Regions from separate parts of the Microbacterium luteolum genome, predicted to be linked through region 2. Evidence: riboswitches for the same ligand, from Rfam matches in the RefSeq annotation. Region 2 holds a riboswitch; each other region holds the start of a gene.
What was found. A riboswitch is a leader RNA that binds a small molecule or an ion and turns the genes downstream of it on or off. The one in region 2 is predicted to bind thiamine pyrophosphate.

Region 1 (4,368 bases), 730 kb from region 2:
GACGTCGGCTCCGCTCAGCTCCAGACGAAGCGGAAGGTGCCGAGGATCACGGCGGCGGCGAGCGCGAGCGCCATGATCGCGAGGCCGCCGAGCACGGCGATCGCATCCCGCGGATGGAGGCGGGACGGCCGTGACCAGGTGCGGGGGATGCCGGAGCCGAAGCCCCGAGCCTCCATCGCCAGCGCGAGCTTCGAGCCGCGACGCACGGCGAACACGAGCAGCACGAAGGCCATCGAGAAGAACCGTCGCAGGGCGCCGCTGTCGCCGACGCCGCGCGCCCTGCGGGCGAGACCCATGGTCCGCCAGTCGTCGAGGAAGAGTCCGAGCATCCGCGTGCCGGCGAGGATGCCGAGCACGAAACGGCTCGGCAGCTTCGCGACCTGCGAGAGCGCATCAGCGAGCTCCGTCGGATCCGTCCCGCCGAACAGCAGGATCGTCGGGAGCCCGAGGGCGATCACGCGCAGACTGACCGCGATCGCGAGGACGATCGAGCCCTCGCTGATGGTCGCGAAGCCGAAGGTCCAGTAAACGCGACCGGCCGGCTCGGCGTAGAGCAGCATGCTGATGCCGGCGATCGGAGCGAAGATCATGATCGGCAGCAGCCGCTTCAGCACGGTCGCGAGACGCAGCCCGGTCAGCGGAAGGCACAGGAGCTGCAGGCCGATCGCGACCAGCGCGCTCGTCACGTCGATCGACGCGAACAGCGGCACGGAGAGCAGCACAGCGAGCAGCAGCTTGGTCACCGGGTTGACGCCGTCGAGCCACGCCGTCCTGGCAGTCTCGGTCGTGGTCACGACACGGCTCCCAGCTCGATCCGGTGTCCGCCGAGGTGCCGGATCACCGCATCGTCGTGGGTGACCGCGACGATCGAGCGGCCGCGCGCGATCTCCTCCTGCAGCAGGGCGACCAGGGAGATCCACCCGCGGCGGTCCTGCCCGAAGGTCGGCTCGTCGAGCACGATCACCTCGGGCGCCCCCGCGAGCACGGTCGCCACCGAGAGGCGCCTCTTCTGCCCGCCCGAGAGCGAGAACGGATTGGCCAGCGCGAGAGGCGCGAGGCCGAGCCGCTCCAGGAGTTCGTCGACGACGGCATCCGTCCGCGTCTGCGTCCACCCGAGCGCACGTGGTCCGACGGCGAGCTCGTCGCGCAGGGTCTGCGCGAGGAACTGATGCTCGGGCTCCTGGAACACCATGCCGATGCGGGTGAGCAGCTCGCGCGAGGTCCAGCGGATGGGACGGACCCCGCGTCGCCCGGCGAGTTCGGGAGCGGCGCGCACCTCGCCGTCGTGCTCGGGGATGAGACCGGCGAGGGTGAGCGCGAGCGTCGACTTGCCCGCGCCGTTCGGTCCGGTGATCACGGTCGCGTTCGCGCGCGGAACATGGAGCTCGAGCCCTGCCTGCACCACCACGCCGGGTTCCCTGGCGACCGCGAGCCCGGATGCCGAGAGCGCGTCGGATGTCGTCACGTGCTGCAGCACGGGAAGGTCGATGCCGCGGTCGGGCACCCACACTCCGGCGTCGGCGAGCGCGGCTCCGTGATCGGCGAACACCTGATGCGGCGGGCCGTCCGCGAGCAGGCCCCCGTCGGCTGCGAGCACGATCACCCGTGACATCAGGTCGACCCAGACAGGGGTGCGGTGCTCGACCACGATCAGCGTCGCGCCGGTCGTGGCGACAGCGCGCTCGACGCTCGCCCGCACCTCGTGCACCCCCTCGGGGTCGAGGTTCGCGGTGGGTTCATCGAGCAGGAGGAGTCCGGGGCGCATGGCCAGCACGCCGGCCAGCACGAGCCGCTGCTTCTGCCCGCCCGACAGCGCCTTCGTCGCGCGGTGGAGCGGAACATCGAGGCCCACGGCATCCATCGCCTCGGCGACCCGGCCGGGGATCTCGGATGCCGCGACACCGAGGTTCTCGCAGCCGAAGGCGATGTCGTCGCCCACTTTGGACAGCACGATTCCGGCGTCCGGATCCTGGAGCACCAGGCCGACCTGTCCGCGCCGCGATTCGGGAGCGGCCCCGTCGATGAGCAGGGAACCGTTGCGCTCGCCTTCGTCGGCATCTCCGAGCACGCCGGCGAGTCCGGCGAGCAGCGTGGACTTCCCGGCACCCGAGGCACCGAGGAGGAGCACGCGCTCGCCCGACTCGATCGTGAAGCTCACGTCGGTGACCGCCGGACGCTTACGACCGGCATAGCGCCACCCCCAGCCCGCGGCCTGCACGCGGGCCGGGGCGGCGACACTCACGCTCAGACCTCGCGCACGTGCTCTCGCCCGACGGCGAAGCGGCTCAAGGCACCGGTCACCGCCAGAGCGCGCACGAGGAGCCAGCCGAGCACACCCGCGAGGATCGCTCCCGATACGACGACGCTGACCAGGTAGATCGTGTTGAACTCGAACGACTTCAGGATGTTCGGCGAGCTGCCGTAGAAGAGCTCGAACACCCATGCGGCGGCGGCCGCACCCATGCCGGCGAGCGCGGCGACGACGATACCGAAGCGACGGTAGAAGAACAGGGCGAAGATGATCTCCGCGCCGAGCCCCTGGACGAGTCCGGAGAGGACGGTGGAGATGCCCCAGACATTGCCGATCAGCATCGAGACGATCGCGGCGACGAGCTCGACGACCAGGGCGGCACCGGGCTTGCGGATCACGAGTCCGCCGACGACTCCGCCGAGCAGCCAGATGCCGACGGCGATGCCGCCGAGGCCCGGTGTCAGGGCGTCAGCCGCACCGAACCAGGCGTAGCCGATCGTGTTCCAGCCCCAGAAGACCAGGCCGATCGCGACGCCGAGGACGGCGGCCACGACGATGTCGACGACGCGCCAGCGGTAGAGGCCTGCGGCGGGTGTCTGACCCTGCGTCTTCGTGGACGCGGATGTGGACGTGGACGTACTCATCTGAACTCCTCCCTGCGCTGGCATGACCCAGATCAGGTTCGACGGTCGAAGCGCGATTCGCTCCCTCTCAGCCCGGCTCGCCGGACTCCCGTGGTTGTGCTGACGATCCTACCGCGTCCCGACACTCTGTTTCCTCGGGGGCGCTCCGCCGCGATCGCCGCCGGGATTAGGTACCGTAAACGAGTGACCCCTTCTGATCCCGCCGACGAGGCGACGGGCGTCCTGGGCGATGGCGTCCCCACGGACGCATCCCCCGACGCCGATCGCGCCGCGTTCCCGTTCGGGACGGATGCCGCCACGCGCACGCCGGACCAGGCCTCGGCCTTCGCGACCGACGCCCTGTTCGCCGGGGACGCTCCGCCGCCGTCGTCGACGCACACCTCGCCCCTTGCGGCCTCTGCCGTCGCGGTCGATGCCCTGTTCACCGCGGATGCGTCGCGTCCGCGGACCAGCTCCACCGAGGCCGCCGCCGAGGTCGCACCCACCGAAACCGCACCCGCCGAGACCGTCGCGGCCGCCGAGGTCACGGCCGCCGAGACCGTCGCACTCACCGAAACCGCACCCGCCGAGACCGTCGCGGCCGACAGCGCTGTCGCTGTTGCGGAACCGCCCCTCTTCAAGCCGCGCGTCGATGCGCCGACGACGACGCTCCCTGCCGAGACCGCGACAGTGCCGGAGCCTCCCGCGCAGTGGGCCGATGAGGCTGCCACCGCCACGGCCCTGACCTGGGTCGACAGCTCCGCCGTCGCGCAGCACACGACCGTGGCGACGCTCGACGAGGACGCCGAGGACGAGCAGGCGGACGGGCTGCTGCGGGACGCCAACCTGCGGCCTGCCATCGCGCGTCCGGGACTGCTGGTGCCGCTGGGAGTCCTCGCCGGGCTGATTGCCGCATATGCGGGAACGACGCTGCTCTGGCCGCTGCACGAGGTTCCTCCCACGGTGCAGGCGATCGAGTTCGACACCATCCCGGCCCCGGCAGCGACTCTCACCTGGCCGGCGCAGGGCAGCGCGGCCGTCGGCGTCGCCGGTGTGAGCTCCGCCGCTTCCACTCCCGATGCTGCGAGCATCGCGAGCATCACGAAGGTCGTCACCAGTCTGATGGTGCTGGATCGGATGCCGCTCGCCGTGGGCGAGCAGGGTCCGGAGTTCTCCTTCGACAGCGACGACGAGGACGAGTACTGGGAGTACCGCAGCTCGGATCAGTCGGCCCTGGATGTGCCGGTCGACGGCGTGCTGACCGAGTATCAGATGCTGCAGGGCACGCTGATGGGCTCCGCGAACAACTACATCGACCGCCTCGCCTCCGAGATCTGGGGATCGGACGAGCAGTTCGCGAATGCCGCGGCCGTGTGGTTGCGTGAGCGCGGGCTCGGCGGCATCACCGTGGTCACGCCCTCGGGTTTCGACGAGGGCAATGTGGCGACCCCTGATGCCCTGCTCAAGCTCGGCGAGTGGGCGATGAAGAACCCC
Region 2 (4,368 bases):
CCCCTGACGTTCACGAGGCTCCGAGCGAGCACCCATGGCTCCTTTTCTACCGGAAAGCTCTGACATCACGAGACCTATCCGAAACGCTCGTTCCCCTCGAGCTTATGGTCCGCCGGCCAACATCCGCTCTTGAATTCCTCGTCGCCGGAGGACCACTACAGCCCAGAGACTCATGCAGCTCTGCTACGGCGTGATGCCAGCATCTTGTTCACGTCAACGTTTGCTTCGATCGCCGGGTAGTCGATGTCCGCGAAGGATTTGAAGAGTGCTGTGAAGATCGCTTCCGCACCCTTGACCGGGACTGCCATCCCGACCTGCTTCCGGACGCTGTCCTTCAAGCCGTGGAACACGAAGCTGTCCGGGAAGGACTGAAGTCGCGCTCGTTCACGATTGGTAAGAGCGCGATTCTGCGACCAGTGATACATGTGCGAACCGCCCCCACCACCACCGGTCACCGTGTATGCCGGCTTGGAGGCTTCGAGTCGCTTGTAAGTGGTACTGATCGTCGTCCGCGTCTTGATCTGCAAACGCTTGGGCATGATCTCAAGTGCCCGAGGAGAGAACGCATTCTCGCCTGGCAGCAGATAGCTCAAGCGATCGATAACATCCTGCGATTGCCTCGCGTACTCATGGTTAGGAGCGCCAACCTCAATACGAGGTGCTGTCAGAGCCGTCATGACGGATACATCACGGTCGGCGTAGATCTCCGGGGATGGGACCCGGAAGATGGTGTCGAGGTCATCACGGATTCCGACGATGACGATCCTCTGCCGCCGTTGAGGGACGTCGTACTCGTCGAAGGAGTAGAGGTGGGGCACGAGACGATAACGCAGCCCCTCGGCGGGCTCCTGCAGGTGCTCGAGGATCTGTTTGAACGCTTCTCCCTCGTTAGCTCCTCGGAGGCCGGATACATTTTCCGCCACGAACCATTTCGGTCGCTTCGTGGCCAGCACCTTCACGCCGTATGTGTACAGGGGACCGTATTCGCCGTTTAACCCTTTCCACTCGCCGACCAAGCTGTAGTCGTTGCAGGGGAATCCGAATGCGAATCCGTCAATAGGGCTGAGGGCCTCGATGTCCAGATCGTGAACGTTCTGATGAACGACACCACCGCCACCAAGCGGCAAGGCGTCAGACGACTCAACAACCACGGCCCGCTGCCCGTATTCAGGGACAAGAATGTTGTGGTGATAAGTACGGCACGTATCGAGGTCGTAGTCGTTCGCCCACGCGTGTCGAAGGTCGACCCCGGCAACGGCATCGGCCGCCCGGCGCGCGCCCATCGCCATCCCGCCGGGCCCACTGAACAGTTCGCCCATGCGGAACTGATGCTCGGACAAAATTGCTCCTCTGAATCTGATGTGCTTTCAGCAGCCTACCGCGAAACCGCGGCGCCAGCAGCGCGACAGCCTCCAACGCTCGCATTCGCAGATTAGTTCGAGCCTCTGACATGGCCGCCGCAGGCGCGCTACCGGTTACCTCAAGGCACCTCGTGGTGAGCACCGGACGTGTCTGATTGCAAGTTGCCGGTCATCCGGCACTCGTCTCACCCCCGACCTAGGCCGGAGCCGTACCCACCGCTAGGTTCGAGGGATGGCCCGGATCCTGAAGCTCATCCAAGGCGACCGCGAAGTCAAACCACCACAGTCAGAAGTGGATGCGTACGTGCAACTGGTCCACGACACGGATGGATCGCTGCTCGTTTATCTCTACAACTACAAAGAGGGCGGCCCCGCTCCGGGGGACAGCCCGACGCAGAGCATGCATTTCGATCTCAATGCTGCTCGAGCGTTCAAAAGAGTGCTGGAGGAAGCCTTCGGCCCGCTCTAGGCCGATACCTACAAGTCAGGCTCTTTCGCAAATCGCTCCCCCGAGCTAACCTGCTGCGCCACCCGCCGCAACGCCAACAACAACGGCTCCACCAACACCGACCCCAACACCACATACCGCACCGCTGCCTCCGCAGACTCCTCCGGCACCCCCGCGATCTCGGCATCCGCGATCCGCCGCATGCTCGCGAGGTACTCCGCCATCGCGGCATCCGGCACGACGAACCCCGCGTTGTCCAGCCCCTGCAGCGCACGCGCAACCGCGCTCAGCACCGCTGGATCGCACATCCCCGGCTTCCATCCGAGTCCTTCGACGAGCCGCTCGGCCTCCGTCAGATCCAGCGCTTCATCCACCGGCGGAGTGATCGCCCCATGCGCGGCACCCAGCAGCAGGTGCGGACTCTCCGGCGGATCATCCAGCGCCGCCAGAACCCGCCGCGTCTCGGCGATGCTCACCCCCGCATCGAGCAGCGCGCGGATCACCCGCAGCCGCTCCACATGCTTCTCGCCGTAGGCGGCCTGGGTCGGCGCAGTGCGCTCTCCCTCGGGCAGCAGCCCCTCGCGCAGGTAGTACTTGATCGTCGGCACGGTCACGCCCGTCTGGGCTGACAGTTCGGAAATTCTCATGGCCACCTCTTGACTTCGATAGTAGCGCTATCCATTATAGATAGTGAAGCTATCCAATCAGGAGGAGTCATCATGTCGAAAGTCATCACGGGCCGCATGACCCACCGCCACGAGGGCGAGCTCGTCGTGTTCCACATCGGGATGCAGATCAACCGCTGGTGGCGACCCGACCTGTGGCTGCCGACCTTCTTCGCCATGCCGCCGATGCTGCGCGAACTCTCCACCGACCCCGACTCGGGCATGCTCGGATACCAACTGCTGTTCGGATCCGGCGGACCCTACGTCGTGCAGTACTGGTCGTCGGTCGACAAGCTCTACGCCTACGCGTCCAGCCCGTCGCAGGAGCACCGACCCGCCTGGACCCGCTTCAACAAGATGGCGCGCAAGGCTCCGGGAGCGGTCGGCATCTGGCACGAGACCTTCCTCGTCGACCGCGCCGAGAGCGTGTACGTGTCGACGAAACCGATGGGGCTGCCGAAGGCGACGGAGATGGTCGAGGTCGGCAAGCGGCACGACCGGGCGCAGGCGCGGTTCGCGGAGGGGCGGACGGTGCCTGGCCAGGCGCAGTCCCCGGAGATCTTGAGCGAACCGCGCCTCCCCTAGACTTCCTTCCAACCACAGGGGAGTCCCGGCAGGGGCTGAGAGGGCGCTGACGCAGCGCCGACCCTCACACCTGATGCGGGTCATGCCGCCGTAGGAATTCGAGTCATATGTCGCGCCTCTTCACCGAACCCGAGACGTCCTCCCGAGCACGAAAGGCCGTTCGCGGCGGATTGCTCGGCAACTTCGTCGACCAGGTCGATATCTTCCTGCCGGTGATCGCGCTCGCCCCGGCGGCCGCGGTCGTGCTCGGTCCCGACCCGGCTCAGACTGGCCTGATCTTCGTCGCCACCCTGTTCGGACGCCCGCTCGGAGCCGCCATCTTCGGAAGCCTCGCCGACCGCTACGGCCGCACGAGCACCACCAAGATCGCGATCGCCGGCATCGCGATCACAACGCTCTTGATCGCCCTGATCCCGAACCACGACGTCGGTGGTGAAGCAACCCTCTGGGCGTTCGTCGCCCTCCGTTTCGTCGGCGGCATCTTTCTCGGCGGCGAATACTCCGCGGCGATCCCGCTCGCCATGGAATGGTCTGCCCCACGCCAGCGCGGCCTGCTCAGCGGCGGCATCATGGCCATGTCCCCCCTCGCGAACTCATTCATCGCCGCGCTCACTCTGACGCTCCTGCAGGTGCTCGGAGCCGACGACTACGCGATGTGGGGATGGCGGATGCCGTTCATCGCCGGCGCCCTGCTCGCGGTGGCGATGCTCGGCTACTACTCCGTCGGGGTCCACGACTCCCCGGTCTCGACGAGCGTCCCCCACCGCACCCGACCTCTGGCCGACATTCTGGTCGGACCGTTCCGCCGCCAGCTCTGGCAGGTGTTCACGCTGATGACCGGCCTCTGGCTGTTCACGCAGATGGCGATCCCCGTGCTCACCGGCCTGTTGAGCAAAGCACCCCAGATCGGCCCGACCACCGTGCCGCTCATCATGCTGGTCGCCACCCTCGTCTCGGCTGCGGCGATGATCGCCAGCGGTGCAATCTCGCAGCGGATCGGACGGCGCCGCTTCTTCGTCGCCTTCGGAGGCCTCGCGATCATCGCCGCTCCGCTGGCCCTCATGTGGGCGATGTCCTCGCAAGGCGCTGGCGCTGTGCTGGCCGTCACCGTTGTGCAGCTCGTCACCGTGTCGGCCTACGGCCCGGTCGGCGCCTATCTCGCCGAGCGCTTTCCCGTTTCCGTGCGATCGAGCGGATACGGGGTCGGCTACTCGCTCTCCATGGTGATCCCGGCGCTCTACCCGTTCTGGCTGCCCGGATTGCAGAGCACGCTCGGCGCGGGCACTGCGGTGGCCGTCGTGCTCGCCGC
Region 3 (4,368 bases), on a different contig from region 2:
CCTCGATCCCGCCGCAGCACCGGCATGTTGCAGCCCTCCTGACCGGCAACGTCTCGCCGCGTCAGCCCGGGCGGGCCGCCGAGCCGGCCGGACTCGCCGAGGCGCTGGACGCCGTGCGCGTGATCGCCGCCGCCGCCGGCGTGGAGATCGATGTCGTCCAGGCCGAGCGCGCCGCTCTGCACCCCGGTCGCACCGGTTCTCTCCGCATCGCCGACGAGACCGTCGGCTACGTGGGCGAGCTGCACCCCGCTGTGGCGGAGGACGCCGACCTGCCGGGGCGCGCGACGGTGCTCGAGCTCGACCTCGATCGCATCCTCTCCCTTGCGGGCGGACGCATCGTCGCCGAGTCGCTCTCGACGTTCACGGCGGCGACGCAGGACGTCTCGCTCACCGTCCCCGCGAATGTCGCGGCAGGCGACCTGCGCGCGGCTCTGGTCGAGGGTGCCGGCGCCCTGCTCGAATCGGTGCGACTCGTCGACGACTATCGCGGCGAGGGCGTACCCGGCGGATCGAAGAGCCTGACGTTCGCGCTGCGCTTCCGCGCCGATGATCGCACGCTCACTGCGGCGGAGGCCACCGAGGCCAAGCTCGCGGGTGTGGCGGTCGCGGCCGAGCGCTTCGGCGCCGCGCTGCGCGACTGAGCGCGGGTTCCGCCGGACAGCGGCGGCGCCGGAGTACCGTGGCGGGATGAGCATCCTCCCCCAGGGCACTCCGGCTGCCGCCCCTGACGATGCGCGACCTCTCGGGGAAGGCCCGTTCCTTCCGCCGGGTGCGCAGATCGACTGGCATTACCGCAAGCCGGGCTGGCAGCCGGGGGAGCCGTCGACCATCTCTCCGATGCGCGTGGTGCGCGACGACGAGAACGGACTGGTCGCCTGGCTCGCACCCGGCACGCTGCAGGAGTCGCAGGGTGCTCCGGACGGGCAGCGCGTGCGCACGGTGCCCCTCGCGCGCCGCTGGCTGGAGGAGCGCACCCGCATCGTCGAGGAGTGGTGGGGCAACGGCGTGCTGCGCATCGCGCCCGCCGGCCTGCCGTGGTCGGTCTGGCTGTTCTGGAGCGAGACGACAGGACCGGAGTGGACGTTCGCGGGGTGGTACGTGAACCTCGAGAACGCGCATCTGCGCACCGACCACGACACGTACTCGTCGGATCACATCCTCGACGTGGAGATCGACCCCGACGGCGTGATCCACCTCAAGGACGAGGACGAACTGGCGGCGGCGATCGAACAGGGGCGGCTCAGCCCCGAGCAGGCCGCGCAGATCGAACGCCACGCGGACGCGGCGATCGCCTCGTTCGAGGCGGCGGACTGGCCCTTCGACGCCGAGTGGCTCGGTTGGCGGCCGGATCCCTCGTGGACGATCCCGGAGCTCGCCGGACTCGGGGAGCTGCGCCGCCGAGTGACATGACCTCCCTGCTCTGAGCGGAGAGACCTTCCCTCCGGAGCGGGATGCTGGTGACATGGACCCATGACGGACGTGCTGATCCTGGGTGGGACGGGCTGGCTCTCGGGGCGGATCGCCCGACGATGGCTGGATGCCGGGGCGGCGGTCACCTGCCTCGCGCGCGGTGAGCGGGCCGCGCCCGATGGTGCGGAGCTCGTACAGGGTGATCGCGATGACCCGGAGGTCTACACCCGGCTCACCGTGCGGGACTGGGATCACGTGGTCGACATCTCCTCGAAGGCCGCGCATGTCGCCGGCGCCGTCGACGCGCTCGGCGATCGCGCCGCACGCTGGACGTACGTCTCGTCGATGTCGGTCTACGCCGACGACGAGACGGTCGGGGCGGACGAGTCCGCGCCCCGGCATCCGCCCGCCCGGCCGGGCGACGAGTACGAGTACGGCGCGCAGAAGGCCGCGGCGGAAGATGCCGTCGGGACATTGGGCGAGCGTGCGCTCGTCGTGCGGCCGGGACTCATCGTCGGCGCCGGCGACCCGAGCGACCGGTTCGGATACTGGGCGGCCGCGTTCACGAGAGCAGGCGATGAACCGGTGCTGCTGCCTGCGGTCGATGGCCGCGCGGTGCAGGTGATCGACGTCGACGACCTCGCCGCGTACGTGGTCGCCGCGACCGGGAGCGGTTCCGTCAACACGATCGGCGACGCGAACCCGCTCGGTTACGTGCTGGAGTCCGTGCGCGCGGCATCCGGACACACGGGAGATACCGTGATCGCCACCGAGGAGTGGCTGCTCGCGCAGAGCGTCGAGTACTGGATGGGGGAGCGCTCTCTGCCGCTCTGGCTCCCGGCGGAGGCGACCGGGTTCATGACTCGTTCGAACGCGAGGTTCCACGCGACCGGTGGCACGCTCCGCCCGCTCGCCGAGACCATCGCGGATGTGGTCGCCGACGAGCGGACTCGCGGGATCGACCGCATCCGCCGCGCCGGGCTCACCAGGACGGAGGAGCGCGCGCTGCTGGCCGAGCTCGGTCGCTAGACTTCGAGCAGTGACACGGGGTGCCGCATCCGCGGCTGAGAACAGACCCGTCGAACCTGATCTAGTTCGTACTAGCGAAGGGATGTCGCCCATGAGCGATCGTCTGCGTCCGGAATCCACCATCGACCTCGCGGCTTCGGCCGGGACGCTGCTGGGGGTGCTGCGCGAGGCTCCGCCGTTGACGCACTGCATCACCAACGCCGTCGTCACCGGCTTCACGGCGAACGTGCTGCTCGCCGTGGGGGCGGCACCGGCCATGGTCGACATCGTCGGAGAGTCCGGGATGTTCGCCGGGGTCGCCTCCGGCCTGCTGATCAACCTCGGCACCCCGACGCCCGAGCAGCGTGCGGCGAGTGTCGAGGCGGTCGCCGGGGCCTCGGCAGCAGGCACACCCTGGGTGCTCGACCCGGTCGCCATCGGCGCGCTGCCCGTGCGCACCGCCCTCGCGCAGGAGCTCGTCGCACAGCGTCCCACCGCGATCCGCGGCAACGCCTCGGAGATCCTCGCGCTCGCGGGCCTCAGCGCGGGCGGCCGCGGCGTGGATGCGACGGACAGCACGGATGCCGCAGCCGATGCGGCTCTGTCGCTCGCGGCGCGTTTCGGGAGTGTGGTCGCCGTCTCCGGTCCTGTCGATCTGATCACCGACGGGCAGCGCGTGCTGCGCATCGCGAACGGCGATGAGCTGCTCACCCGCGTCACGGGCGGAGGCTGCGCGCTCGGCGCGGTGATGGCCGCGTTCCTCGGAGCGGCCAGGCGTGCGGGTGTCGACGCGTTCACCGCCGTCGCCTCGGCCAGCCTCGTCTACACGATCGCGGCGGAGCAGGCCGCGCTCCGGTCGACGGGGCCGGGCAGCTTCGCCGTCGCCCTGCTCGATGCCCTCTCCGCGGTGAGCGCGGCCGATCTCGCCGCCGGCGCCCGTGTCGAGAGCGGCGCGCTGTGAACGCCGATCTCTCGCTCTATCTCGTCACGGACCCCGCGCTCTGCGGCGCACGCGGTGTCGTCGAGACGGTGCGTCAGGCGGTCGACGGAGGCGTGCGCATCGTGCAGCTGCGTGACAAGGCCGCGACCGACGCCGAGATCGTCGACCAGCTGGTCGATCTCTCCCACGCGATAGACGGTCGTGCTCTGCTCGTCGTGAACGATCGTCTGGACGCCGCGATCGCGGCCCGGGAACGCGGGGCGCGGGTGGACGGCGTGCATCTCGGACAGGGGGATGCCTCGGTGCTCCGCGCCCGTGAGGCTCTCGGCCCCGATGCGGTCATCGGGCTGACGGCGAACAGCCCGGCGCACCTCGAGGCCGTGCTCGCGCTGCCGCCCGGCACCGTCGACCACCTCGGCGTCGGGGTCATCCGTCCCACGCTCACGAAACCGGACCACCCGCCGGCTCTGGGCATCGAGGGCTTCCGGGCGTTCGCCGCCGCGAGTCCGCTGCCGTGCGTGGCGATCGGCGGCGTCGGCATCGACGACACCGAGGCTCTGCGTGAGGCGGGCGCGGCCGGCCTGGCTGTGGTGTCGGCGTTGTGCGCGGCCGACGACCCGCGTCGGGAGGCGGCGCAGTTCCGGCGACGCTGGCACGCCGGCGCCGCCCCGCGCATCCTCAGCATCGCCGGCAGTGATCCGTCGGGAGGGGCGGGGATACAGGCCGACCTCAAGTCGATCGCCGCCAACGGCGGCTACGGCATGGCCGTGATCACCGCCCTGACCGCGCAGAACACCGAGGGCGTCCGCGGCGTGCACGTGCCGCCGACCGACTTCCTGCAGGCGCAGCTGGAGGCGGTGTCGGATGACATCACGCTCGACGCGGTGAAGATCGGGATGCTGGCCGACGCCGAGGTCATCCGCACGGTGGTTGCCTGGCTCGACGTCGTGCGGCCGCCCGTCGTCGTGCTCGACCCGGTCATGGTCGCGACCTCGGGAGACCGCCTGCTC

Region 1: linked by a shared signal. The riboswitch ahead of ABD648_RS15030 (ECF transporter S component) and the one ahead of ABD648_RS11440 (MFS transporter) in region 2 are both predicted to bind thiamine pyrophosphate.
Region 3: linked by a shared signal. The riboswitch ahead of thiM (hydroxyethylthiazole kinase) and the one ahead of ABD648_RS11440 (MFS transporter) in region 2 are both predicted to bind thiamine pyrophosphate.

The regions. Positions count from the first base shown of each region.
Region 1 covers NZ_BAAAUN010000001.1:3,103,253-3,107,620, reverse strand. Annotated here, with positions in the region: gene ABD648_RS15045 (aminoglycoside 3'-phosphotransferase) at 1-2, shown strand, start outside; gene ABD648_RS15040 (energy-coupling factor transporter transmembrane component T family protein) at 15-794, opposite strand; gene ABD648_RS15035 (ABC transporter ATP-binding protein) at 791-2,242, opposite strand; gene ABD648_RS15030 (ECF transporter S component) at 2,245-2,895, opposite strand; TPP riboswitch at 2,886-2,997, opposite strand; gene ABD648_RS15025 (D-alanyl-D-alanine carboxypeptidase) at 3,079-4,368, shown strand, end outside.
Region 2 covers NZ_BAAAUN010000001.1:2,378,168-2,382,535, forward strand. Annotated here, with positions in the region: gene ABD648_RS11415 (Z1 domain-containing protein) at 1-36, opposite strand, end outside; gene ABD648_RS11420 (DNA cytosine methyltransferase) at 171-1,319, opposite strand; gene ABD648_RS11425 (hypothetical protein) at 1,594-1,830, shown strand; gene ABD648_RS11430 (MerR family transcriptional regulator) at 1,839-2,456, opposite strand; gene ABD648_RS11435 (DUF4188 domain-containing protein) at 2,529-3,059, shown strand; TPP riboswitch at 3,066-3,173, shown strand; gene ABD648_RS11440 (MFS transporter) at 3,167-4,368, shown strand, end outside.
Region 3 covers NZ_BAAAUN010000002.1:265,813-270,180, forward strand. Annotated here, with positions in the region: gene pheT (phenylalanine--tRNA ligase subunit beta) at 1-641, shown strand, start outside; gene ABD648_RS20120 (ribonuclease FAU-1 family protein) at 688-1,410, shown strand; gene ABD648_RS20125 (NAD-dependent epimerase/dehydratase family protein) at 1,471-2,439, shown strand; TPP riboswitch at 2,446-2,539, shown strand; gene thiM (hydroxyethylthiazole kinase) at 2,531-3,379, shown strand; gene ABD648_RS20135 (bifunctional hydroxymethylpyrimidine kinase/phosphomethylpyrimidine kinase) at 3,376-4,368, shown strand, end outside.